DNA from 2 places in the Paenibacillus lacisediminis genome. Region 2 is predicted to be linked to the other one. Evidence: predicted binding sites of a transcription regulator. Region 2 holds the regulator's gene; the other holds the start of a gene.

Region 1 (5,179 bases), on a different contig from region 2:
TTTGCCCTGGCCAGCCAAATACAGCGGGTAGAAAAAGCCGCTATAGAACAAGTAGCTCTCCAGCAATACGGAGGCCGCCATCGCCAAATACAGCTCTCTCGGGGAGCGGATGTTGGTGTAGTACTGGCGGATCGTCTCCGCCTTCGTCTGCAGCATCGGGTTCTGTTCCACCCAGCGGAAAACCTCGTCAATCTCCTCATTGGAAGCCAAAGTGGTGAAAATGCTGCTGTACGATTTGGCGTGAATCTGCTCCATCATGCCCATAAATCCGAGTACGGCTTTACGCTGCAGGCCTTCCACATGCTCCATGATCTGCGGCATGCCGACGCCGCCCTGTACCGTATCAAGCAGCGTCAGGCCGCCGAGGACCTTCATATATGCTTCTTTTTCATCGTCGTTTAAAGTCATCCAGGACATTTTGTCGTCGGACAACGGGATTTCGTCATCCGTCCAGAACTGCATGATGTTCTGGTTCCAGAACATCATCGTAAAATCGTCGTCCGGACGGTTCCAGTTTACAGCTCGTAATGCGCACATCGCCGTTCGTTCATCCCTTTCTAATTCTCCATTATACCGAGCAGGTCAGGCATTCTTCCACGGACAGCGTCTTCGTCCGGGTATAATACAGTGACTTCAGCCCTTTATGAGCGGCGTACAAATAGTAACGCGCCAACTGACGGGTCGTCACGTTGCTGTTGACGTGAAGGATCGTCGAGATGCCTTGGTCGACATGCGGCACGATTTCCGCGATCAAGTCGATCACCTTGAACTGGTCCATCTGATAGGCCGATTTATAGAAGAAAATATTTTCCTGGCTAAGATACGGCATCGGATAATACGTCGTCGAGTTCGCGTAGGTCCGGGTTTCAATTTGCTCCACGACCGGCATCACGCTCGAGGTGGCGTTCTGAATGTACGAAATGCTGGCGGTCGGCGCAATCGCCAAACGGTAAGCATGGTACAAGCCGTTTGTCATCACCTGCTGCTTCAACTCAGCCCAGTCCTGTGGAGACGGGATGTGCATGCCTTCGAACAAAGCGGTCACTTTGCCGGAGCGCGGACGGTAGTCCGTATTCAGATAACGGTCGAAATACTCCCCTGTAGCGTAGTCGGATTGTTCGAAGCCGGCGAAGGTCTCTCCGGTTTGCACGGCGATCTCCATGCTCTTTTCCAGGGAATAATAGTTCATCATCATAAAGAACGTGCGGGTAAAATCACGCGCCTCTTCACTCTCGTAAGCGATCTTGTTCTTCGCGAAAAATCCGTGCAGATTCATCACGCCCAGCCCGACGGAATGCATTTCCCGATTCGCTTTGGCGACGCCGGGAGCGTTGGAAATATGCGTCATGTCGCTGACGGACGTGAGTGCGACCATGCCTTCATGCACAGACTCACGGATCTTCTTCCGGTCCATCACGTTCACGATGTTCAGGGAAGCCAGGTTGCAGCTGATGTCGCGGCGGATCGCATCCGCTTGCCCGTAATCGGCGATTTCCGACGTCTCCTGCAATTGGAAGATTTCCGTGCACAGGTTGGACATTTTGATCTTCCCGACCTTGTTCAGCGCATGCTGGTTGTTGGCGTTGCTCTTATTCATGATGTATGGGTAACCGGATTCCAGCTGGACCGTGGCGATCTTGGTCAGCATGTCGCGCGCGCTCATCAGCTTTCTTTTCTTAACCCGTTCGTCGGCAAGCAGTTTGTCGTACATCACGTCCAGATCCATATCGTCCAAATGGGTGCCGTAAGCTTTATATACGCTGTAAGGGCCGAACACGTATAGCGGCTCGTTGTCCTTGGCCAATTGATAGAACCGGTTCGGTACGATCAGCCCAATCGACAAGGTTTTCAGGCGAATCCGTTCGTCGGCGTTGATTTTTTTGCTATCCAAAAATTCCGCGACATCCCAACCGAAAATGTTGTAATATCCCGCGCCCGAGCCTTTGCGCTGCCCCATCTGGTCAGCATAGGAAAAAGCGTCCTCCATCAGCTTCAGCACCGGCATGATCCCTTTGGCCGCGCCTTCCACGCCTTTAATCGCCTCGCCGCGTCCGCGCAGCTTCGACAGGTTCACCGCCACGCCGCCGCCGATTTTGGACAGCTGCATGCAGGTGTTCAGCACGTAGTTGATCGAGTTCAGCGAGTCGTCCATTTCCAGCAGGAAGCAGGACACCATCTCGCCGCGCCGGCTTTTGCCCGCGTTCAGGAACGTCGGGGTGGCCGGCTGCAGCCGCTGCTCCATCATCGAACGGGCCAGCAGGCCGGCGGTTTCCGCGTTGCCGCGGCCGAGGTGCAGCGCCACCGCCGCTACCCGGTCAGGGTAATGCTCCAGATACTTGGACTTATCGTTCGTCTTCAGCGCGTAATCGGTATAAAACTTCGACGCCGCCATATAAGACGGAAATTCAAAATGATAGCCGTGGGTAATGGCATATACGCGTTCGACCTCGTCTTCCGTATACTGTTCGTACACGTTCTCGTAATAATCGTTTTCGATCATGTACCGCACTTTATCGGTCGTGCTCGAAAAGGTCACGCTTTTAAGTTCGACTTCTTGCATAAATTCAGCGACAGCTTCCCGGTCCTTCTCCAGTTGGAAGAACCCGCTCTCGTCCCGCTTCATCAACATGTTGTTTAGTTCAATATGCCGCAACCCGGCTCACCTCCTGCTTAAATCTTTCCGCATCCTGTTTCGTGCCCGACAGCTCGAATTTGCCCACAACGGGAACATGATAGCGCTGCGCAATCAAATCCGCGCTCAAGGCAAAGCGCTCGCCCCAGTTGCGGTTTCCGCTGGCCGCTACACCTAGCAGCCGCTGATGGTTATGCTCGAGAAAAGCGGAGACCTTTGCCGGCACCTGTCCAAACCCCGTTGTATATGTAATCAGCACAAACGGCTCCTCCAGCGTCATATTCTCGTCAATTTGCACGGCCGGCAAATCAAGCTTCTGGATGAACCGTTTCACGTTTCCGGTTTTGGAATCATAGGCAATCAGCATCGTTACTCCCCCACTTTTCTTCTATTACGCGGTAAGTATATGATATAGATGAGATACACACCAAAATCCATTTCACAACAACATATTGGTGTACTTGTTTAATTTAATACCTATATATTGTGTTGTCAACCTGGTAAACGTCCCAAACCGCATCCAAATCCCCTGTGGATAATGTGGAAAATCGATGCAATCCCGCATCATACTAGGGTCCGCTGGGGGACAAGTTGTTGATAAAAAATTTTTAAAAATTTTTCTATCAAAAAAAGATAGATTGCTGTGCGTGGAAGCTACTTTGTTTTGCTTTCCCTTTTGCGGTTTAATTAAGAGTTCGGCAGTTGAGCCCTGGCTTGGCTAGTAGGCTGTTCCTGAAATAATGGAGCATGGTGGCGGCTTCTCTTGAACTGCAAAAGTTAGCTTGCTAAAAAACTCAGCCGGAAACATAAGGGAAAAAAATGGCTCTATTTCGGCGAAATCCCGTTTTGGAGAGAAATAAAGGAAAATTATGGCGCTATTTTCTCAAATCACAGGGGAATGGCCGCTTTTCGCAGCACCCATTGAAAAATAGGGCCAAAAAATTCCGCTAATCAGGACGAACAGGCTCCATTCGGAAAATAAGACCATAAAGTTCCGCTATTTTTTGGATAGACCTCCACCCGACCCGTAGATTTATCACGTTTTTTCTGGATCATTTACTAGGCGTGCAAAAAAACCTTGTCATACCGGCAAACAACCGTTATGACAAGGTTTTTTGACAATGGCCGCATCACAGTAGGACAGACTGGTGCACCGCCGCAGAAGCAGCACGCTGTTGGACGAGCCGCTGTGTATCGCGGGCAATCATCAGCTCTTCGTTGGTGGGGATGATATGCACTGCCACACGGGAGGCGGGGGTGCTGATCTTGCGCTCGCCAGGCGAGCGGCTCCGGTTCAACTTCGGGTCCAACTCCAGCCCCAGATAGGACAGGCTCTCGCAGACCTTGGCGCGGATATAGTCGGAATTCTCTCCGACCCCGCCGGTAAAGATCAGCGCATCCAGACCGTTCAGTACGGCGCAGTAGGAGCCGATGTATTTGCGAATGCGCTGTACATACATATTCAGCGCCAGCCTTGCGCCCTCATGGCCTTCATCGGCGCAGCGGATGATCTCGCGCAAATCGGAGCTCTGGCCGGAGATGCCGGCCAACCCGCTATGCTTGTTCAGCAGCGAATTGATCTCGCCAAGACTCAGATTCTCTTTGGCCATCACAAAGGGAATGATCGCCGGGTCGATATCGCCGCAGCGGGTTCCCATCATCAGGCCTTCCAGCGGGGTCATGCCCATGCTGGTATCAACAGACTTCCCGTCCCGAATGGCGGTAATGCTGGCTCCGTTGCCGATATGGCAGGAGATTACACGGGTTCCCTGGAGGGGTTGGCCGGTAATTTCGCCAAGGCGTACGCTGACATATTTATGCGAGGTTCCATGGAACCCGTATCTTCTGATTTTATGACGGTCATACAAGACTCTGGGCAGCGGATACATGTAGCTCTCCTGCGGCATCGTCTGGTGAAAAGCGGTATCGAACACACACACCATCGGCGTCTCCTTGCCCAGCAGTTGGCGGAACGATTCGATCCCCTTCAGATTGGCCGGATTATGCAGCGGCGCCAGCTCGATATTGCGTCTTACCGCCTGCAGCACCTCATCGCCCAGCAGTGCCGCATCCGAAAAAAATTCACCGCCATGGGCAATCCGGTGCCCTACTGCCGCGATTTCCCGCACCGAGGCGATGGACCCGCTGCCCGGATCCGTCAGCGCCGCAAGCATATGGGTGATGGCCTCCTTATGCTCCAGGATCCGCAGACCGGTCTGCGGAGGCAGCGGTGGCGTACAATCCTGACGATGAATCGCCTGCTCCGTTCCAATCTCTTCAATAATTCCCTTCGCAAGCACCGATTCATCCTGCATATCAAACAGCTGATATTTCAAGGATGAGCTGCCGCTGTTAATGACCAGCACCTTCATAATACGGCTCCCCTCTTCCATCCCTATTTCTTTATAAATTCAACCGCCGATTTGGCAACGCAAGCCATAACCTTCCACCACATGGCGCAGGCTCTCCATCTCTTCGCTTGGCGGTGGAGTTTGTTGCTTCATATGGTATTCCGTGCCCAGATAGGTGTATTTATTCTCGCCCAGC
Region 2 (5,179 bases):
AAATGGACAAGGCGCTTTATGAGCACGGCTTAAAGAGCCGGATGCTGCTGCAGGTGCATGACGAATTGGTGTTTGAAGTCCCTCCGGAGGAGCTGGACTTGATGAAGAAGCTCGTACCCGAAACGATGGAGAACGCGATTAAGCTGTCCGTGCCGCTGAAGGCGGAGGTCAGCAACGGCGGCAACTGGTACGAAGCGAAGTAGAACAAACGAAGAGGTGACTAGCCATGCCGGAATTGCCGGAAGTGGAAACGGTCAGAAGAACGCTGACTGAATTGATCGTGGGGAAAACGATCCGCTCCGTCAAGGTGTACCTGCCGCGAATCATCCAGCGGCCGGACGATATACAGCGGTTTGAGACGGAGCTTGCGGGCCACCGGATCGTGGAAATCGGCCGCAGGGGCAAGTTTTTGCGGATCGTGATGGACGGGCTTGTGCTCGTTTCCCATTTGCGTATGGAGGGCAGATACGGAGTGTATTCCGAGGAGGAGCCCGTCGAAAAGCATACGCATGTCATTTTTAAATTTACCGACGGCACGGAGTTGAGATATAAGGATGTAAGGCAATTTGGCACGATGCATTTGTTTTCCCCGGGGGAGGAATTTGCGAGCAACCCTTTGGCCAAACTGGGAGTGGAACCGCTGGACGATTCATTTACGCCGGAGGTTTTCCGGAAGCTGATGACGCGGCGGACGACAAAAATCAAACCCGCGCTGCTGAACCAGGAATATGTCGTCGGTTTGGGGAATATTTATGTGGATGAAGCTTTATTCCGGGCCGGCATCCATCCGGAGCATCCGGCGGACAAGCTTAGCCGGGCTGATCTCGACCGGCTGCACGAGGCGATCGTGGCCACGCTGAACGAAGCGGTAAACGCCGGCGGCTCCTCGATTAAATCGTATGTGAACGGTCAAGGGGAGATGGGCATGTTCCAGCATGCCTTGCGCATCTACGGGCGGACCGGCGAGGTTTGTCTCGTATGCGGGCATCCGGTGGAAAAGACGGTTGTCGGCGGCCGGGGAACTCATTTTTGCCCCACATGCCAGAAGCCTTACCGGACCGGCCGCGGACGAAGCAAGGTAGGGCCCGGACGAGCCGGTTCCAGCTCCCGCGAAAACAGTGAGGTGTTAAAAGGATGAACATCGGCTTGACCGGAGGCATCGCCACAGGCAAAAGCACGGTATCCCGCATGCTGGTGCGAAAGGGAGCCGTTTTGATCGATGCGGATGTCATCGCCAGGGAAATTATGGAGCCCGGGCATCCGGTGCTGGCTGCGGTGGCGGAGCGCTTCGGACAAGCCGTGCTGCACCCGGACGGGACGCTCAACCGCAAAAAGCTGGGCGAAATCGTGTTCGCGAGCCCTGAGGAGCGAAAAGCGCTGGAGAACCTGACTCATCCGGCGATTCGCGCCGAGATGAGAAAACGCATGGCCGAGCTCGAAGCCGAAGATCCCCGCCGGCTTGTCGTTGCGGATATTCCGCTGCTGTACGAGTCGGGGCTTGAGCGGTTGTATGAACGGATCATGGTGGTTTACGTGCCGAGGGACGTGCAGCTGTCCAGATTGATGGAGCGGGACGTTTTAAGCCGGGAAGAGGCGGAGCGCAGGCTGAATGCGCAAATGGATATCGAACTGAAAAAAGAAAGGGCGGATATCTTGATCGACAACAGCCGTGGACTGGATGAGACGGAGCGTCAGATTGACGGGTTTTGGCGGGATCAGGGACTGCTATGAGGTGGCTTCGCAAAAAAAGAGTGCTGCTATTGTTATTCCTGGGGTTTATCGTTTTGATCTTTTTTAATTCCGCTTGGCTTTCGTTGTTTTATCCGATTTATTATAAAGAGGAAATTCGCTCTCACGCGAAAAACAATGGCATCGACCCGTTTATCGTGGCGGCCATCATTAAAGTGGAGACCAATTACAAGACCGGTGCCCAGTCGAAAAAAGGGGCTTTGGGGATCATGCAAATCATGCCGGACACGGCGAATTGGGTCATCACGAAAGCGGGTTTACCCGATACGTCGCTGGATCAGGTGCAGAATGAGATCGGGACCAACATCGAAATCGGGACCTGGTATTTAAAGTCGCTGTCGGAGCAGTTTGACGGCAATGAAATCGCCATGATCGCCGCCTATAATGCAGGGCCGACTAATGTCAAGAACTGGATCAAAAGCGGGAAATGGGACGGCCGTTTGGAAACGTCCAAAAATATACCCTTTGGTGAAACCCGCCATTACGTTCAGCGGGTAACGCATTACTATAAACAGTATTCCGACATTTACGACGAGTTTTGATTTTGTTGAAAAAAGAAGCACTGACCGGCGTTATCCGCCTGTCAATGCTTCGGGGTGATCGGCGTTATTAGAATTGGCCAGCTTGGCCACCGGCTTGGCCTGCCAGCTGTTGTTCAGCGATAGTAACCAAGCGTTTCGTAATGAAACCACCGATCGAACCGTTTTCGTAGGAAGTCAGGTTACCAGCATATCCGTCTTGTGGGAAAGAGATGCCAAGTTCCTGAGCGATTTCATATTTCATTTGATCCAATGCTCCGGAAGCTTGTCTAACCACCAGGTCGTTCGAAGAGTTATTATTTTGTGCCATGATGTTCACCTCCTTGTGGTTGGTAACAGTATTATGTGCCGGGACTATCAACTTCATTACTTTTTTTCGAAGTTATTTATTGGAATTAATGTAAATTACAATCTGTGGAAAGGAGGGGGCTGACGTTGAAATGTCCGTATTGCGATTATTTGGGGACAAAGGTGCTGGATTCGAGGCCGGCTAACGAAAACAGGTCGATCCGGCGGAGGCGGGAATGCGAGAAATGCAGCCGGCGGTTTACGACCTTTGAAATGGTGGAAGAAATGCCGCTGATCGTCATCAAAAAGGATGGAAGCCGCGAGGAGTTCAGCCGCGAGAAAATGCTGCGCGGCTTGATCCGGGCCTGTGAGAAACGCCCGGTTTCCGTGGAGCGCCTGGAAAGCATCGTGTCCGAGGTGGAGCGGTCCATGCGCCATTCGGCCAATGCCGAAGTGGAAAGCCGCGAGATCGGCGAGCTGGTGATGGAGCAGTTATACCCCGTGGACGAAGTGGCCTATGTTCGTTTTGCTTCGGTGTACCGCCAGTTTAAAGATATCAATATGTTTATGAAGGAACTGACCGGGCTGCTGTCCAAAAATACGAGAGAAATCGAATAACCGAATTTGCATGAACTAACACCGAATGAACACTCCCTGTATCCAACCTTAGGGGAGTGTTTATTTTTGTTTGCCTTTGTCGAAATTAAGGGGGACCCGCCAATGTCATTTTACACAAAGTTTACATTACGAAAACATGGGATTGATCTTCGCCACCTATAATCAGGTTGTAAAACAAATAAGGGGGAAACCTGAGACAATGAAAAAGAGTATGCTTATGGTTTTGACTTTGGTATTAAGCTTGACCTTGGCGGCTTGTGGTCAGGGTGGCAACGCAAAAACTAACACCTCGGGTGCTGCTGAAGGCGGTAACGCAGGGGCGAAGAACGAGGCACCGGCGAACAACGGCGGGAACGCGGCAACTTCCGATTTGTCCGGCTCGGTTCTGGCTGTAGGTTCCTCGGCGCTCCAACCGCTGGTAGATCAAGTTTCGAAAAAATTCATGGAGCAAAATCCAAACGTATCCATTCAGGTTCAAGGCGGAGGCAGCGGCACGGGGCTGACGCAAGTTTCCGGCGGACAGGCTGACATCGGTAACTCCGACGTGTTTGCCGAAGAGAAGCTGGAAGCCGCTCAAGCTTCCGAGCTGGTTGACCACCAAGTAGCGGTTGTCGCTATGGCCGCTGTAGTGAATCCGGATGTGACGATCGACAACCTTACGAAAGACCAATTGGTGCAAATCTTTACGGGTAAAGCAACAAACTGGAAAGACCTGGGCGGCCCGGATCAAAAGATTCAAATCGTAAACCGTCCTTCGAGCTCCGGTACACGCGCTACGTTTGAGAAATACGCACTTGGCACGAAAACGGAAGACCTGCAAGGTTCGATCCAAGAGGATTCCTCCGGTACGGTTAAGAAGCTTGTCGGCGAAACGCCGGGAGCCATCGGTTATCTGGCGCTTTCCTACCTGGATGACACCGTAAAAGCCGTGAAATACGAAGGCGTGGAAGCAACTGTGGATAATGTGGCAAACGGCACTTATCCGGTATGGGCTTACGAGCATATGTACACGAAGGGTGAGCCGAACGAAGTTGTTAAGGCGTTCCTGGATTACATGGTCTCCCCTGATGTACAAGGCGATAACGGCGATGTTGTGGAACTTGGCTATATCCCGGCAAGCAAAATGCAAGTTAAACGTGATGTTGACGGCAACATTACAAAATAATTTACTACGCTAAACATCATAACGGCAGAAGAAGAGGCGGACATTTCTGCCTCTTTCTGTGCTGTGTAAAGGGAGAGGTTTCATGGCTCAGTCCGGCGGAAATAAAAAAGTACAGCCGCACATTATAGAGGAATGGACCGGTAAAATATTTACGTCATTCTGCATCGTGCTATTGGTTGTGACGATTTTCTCGATGGTGTATTTTGTCTCAACCAAAGGTTTAAGCACCTTTTTTCAGGACGGGATTTCGATTCGCCAAATTTTTGGAAGCACCGAGTGGAGGCCGGAGGGCGTACCCCCGATGTTTGGGGCGCTCCCCTTCATATTGGGATCGTTCAGCACTTCAATCCTGGCGGCCCTCATCGCGGCGCCGCTCAGCATTTGCGCAGCCCTGTTTATGGTCGAAATTATGCCTAAATTCGGCAAAAAGTTTTTGCTGCCGGTGATCGAGCTGCTGGCCGGGATTCCTTCGGTCGTTTACGGTTTTGTCGGCCTGAGCGTGATCGTCCCGTTTTACCGGGACATTTTTCCCGGACAAGGGCTTGGCATTTTTGCGGGGGCGACGGTATTGTCGATTATGATTTTGCCTACGATTACGTCCATCGCCACGGATGCGATCTCCGCTCTACCTCCCGGTTTGAAAGAAGGTTCTTATGCTTTGGGGGCCACGCGCTGGCAAACCTTGTGGCGGACCGTCCTGCCGACCACGATGCCTTCGCTGCTCACCGGGGTTGTGCTGGGGATGGCCCGGGCCTTCGGGGAAGCACTCGCCGTGCAGATGGTGATCGGGAACGCGCCGCATATCCCGCGCTCGCTGTTT

Evidence for each region. Region 2 encodes NrdR, which represses ribonucleotide reductase genes. Its sites were predicted from a motif close to AACACNATATATNGTGTT; they were not measured.
Region 1: the regulator NrdR is predicted to act here: its motif matches at 3,106-3,123, upstream of nrdI (class Ib ribonucleoside-diphosphate reductase assembly flavoprotein NrdI).

Annotation. Positions count from the first base shown of each region.
Region 1 covers NZ_JBKIAX020000002.1:353,263-358,441, forward strand. Annotated here, with positions in the region: gene nrdF (class 1b ribonucleoside-diphosphate reductase subunit beta) at 1-537, opposite strand, end outside; gene nrdE (class 1b ribonucleoside-diphosphate reductase subunit alpha) at 569-2,653, opposite strand; gene nrdI (class Ib ribonucleoside-diphosphate reductase assembly flavoprotein NrdI) at 2,640-2,999, opposite strand; gene ACLD72_RS04955 (acetate/propionate family kinase) at 3,763-5,004, opposite strand; gene ACLD72_RS04960 (glycyl-radical enzyme activating protein) at 5,044-5,179, opposite strand, start outside.
Region 2 covers NZ_JBKIAX020000019.1:58,683-63,861, reverse strand. Annotated here, with positions in the region: gene polA (DNA polymerase I) at 1-203, shown strand, start outside; gene mutM (DNA-formamidopyrimidine glycosylase) at 227-1,138, shown strand; gene coaE (dephospho-CoA kinase) at 1,135-1,731, shown strand; gene ACLD72_RS26945 (lytic transglycosylase domain-containing protein) at 1,728-2,291, shown strand; gene ACLD72_RS26940 (alpha/beta-type small acid-soluble spore protein) at 2,359-2,598, opposite strand; gene nrdR (transcriptional regulator NrdR) at 2,724-3,194, shown strand; gene ACLD72_RS26930 (phosphate ABC transporter substrate-binding protein) at 3,394-4,359, shown strand; gene pstC (phosphate ABC transporter permease subunit PstC) at 4,442-5,179, shown strand, end outside.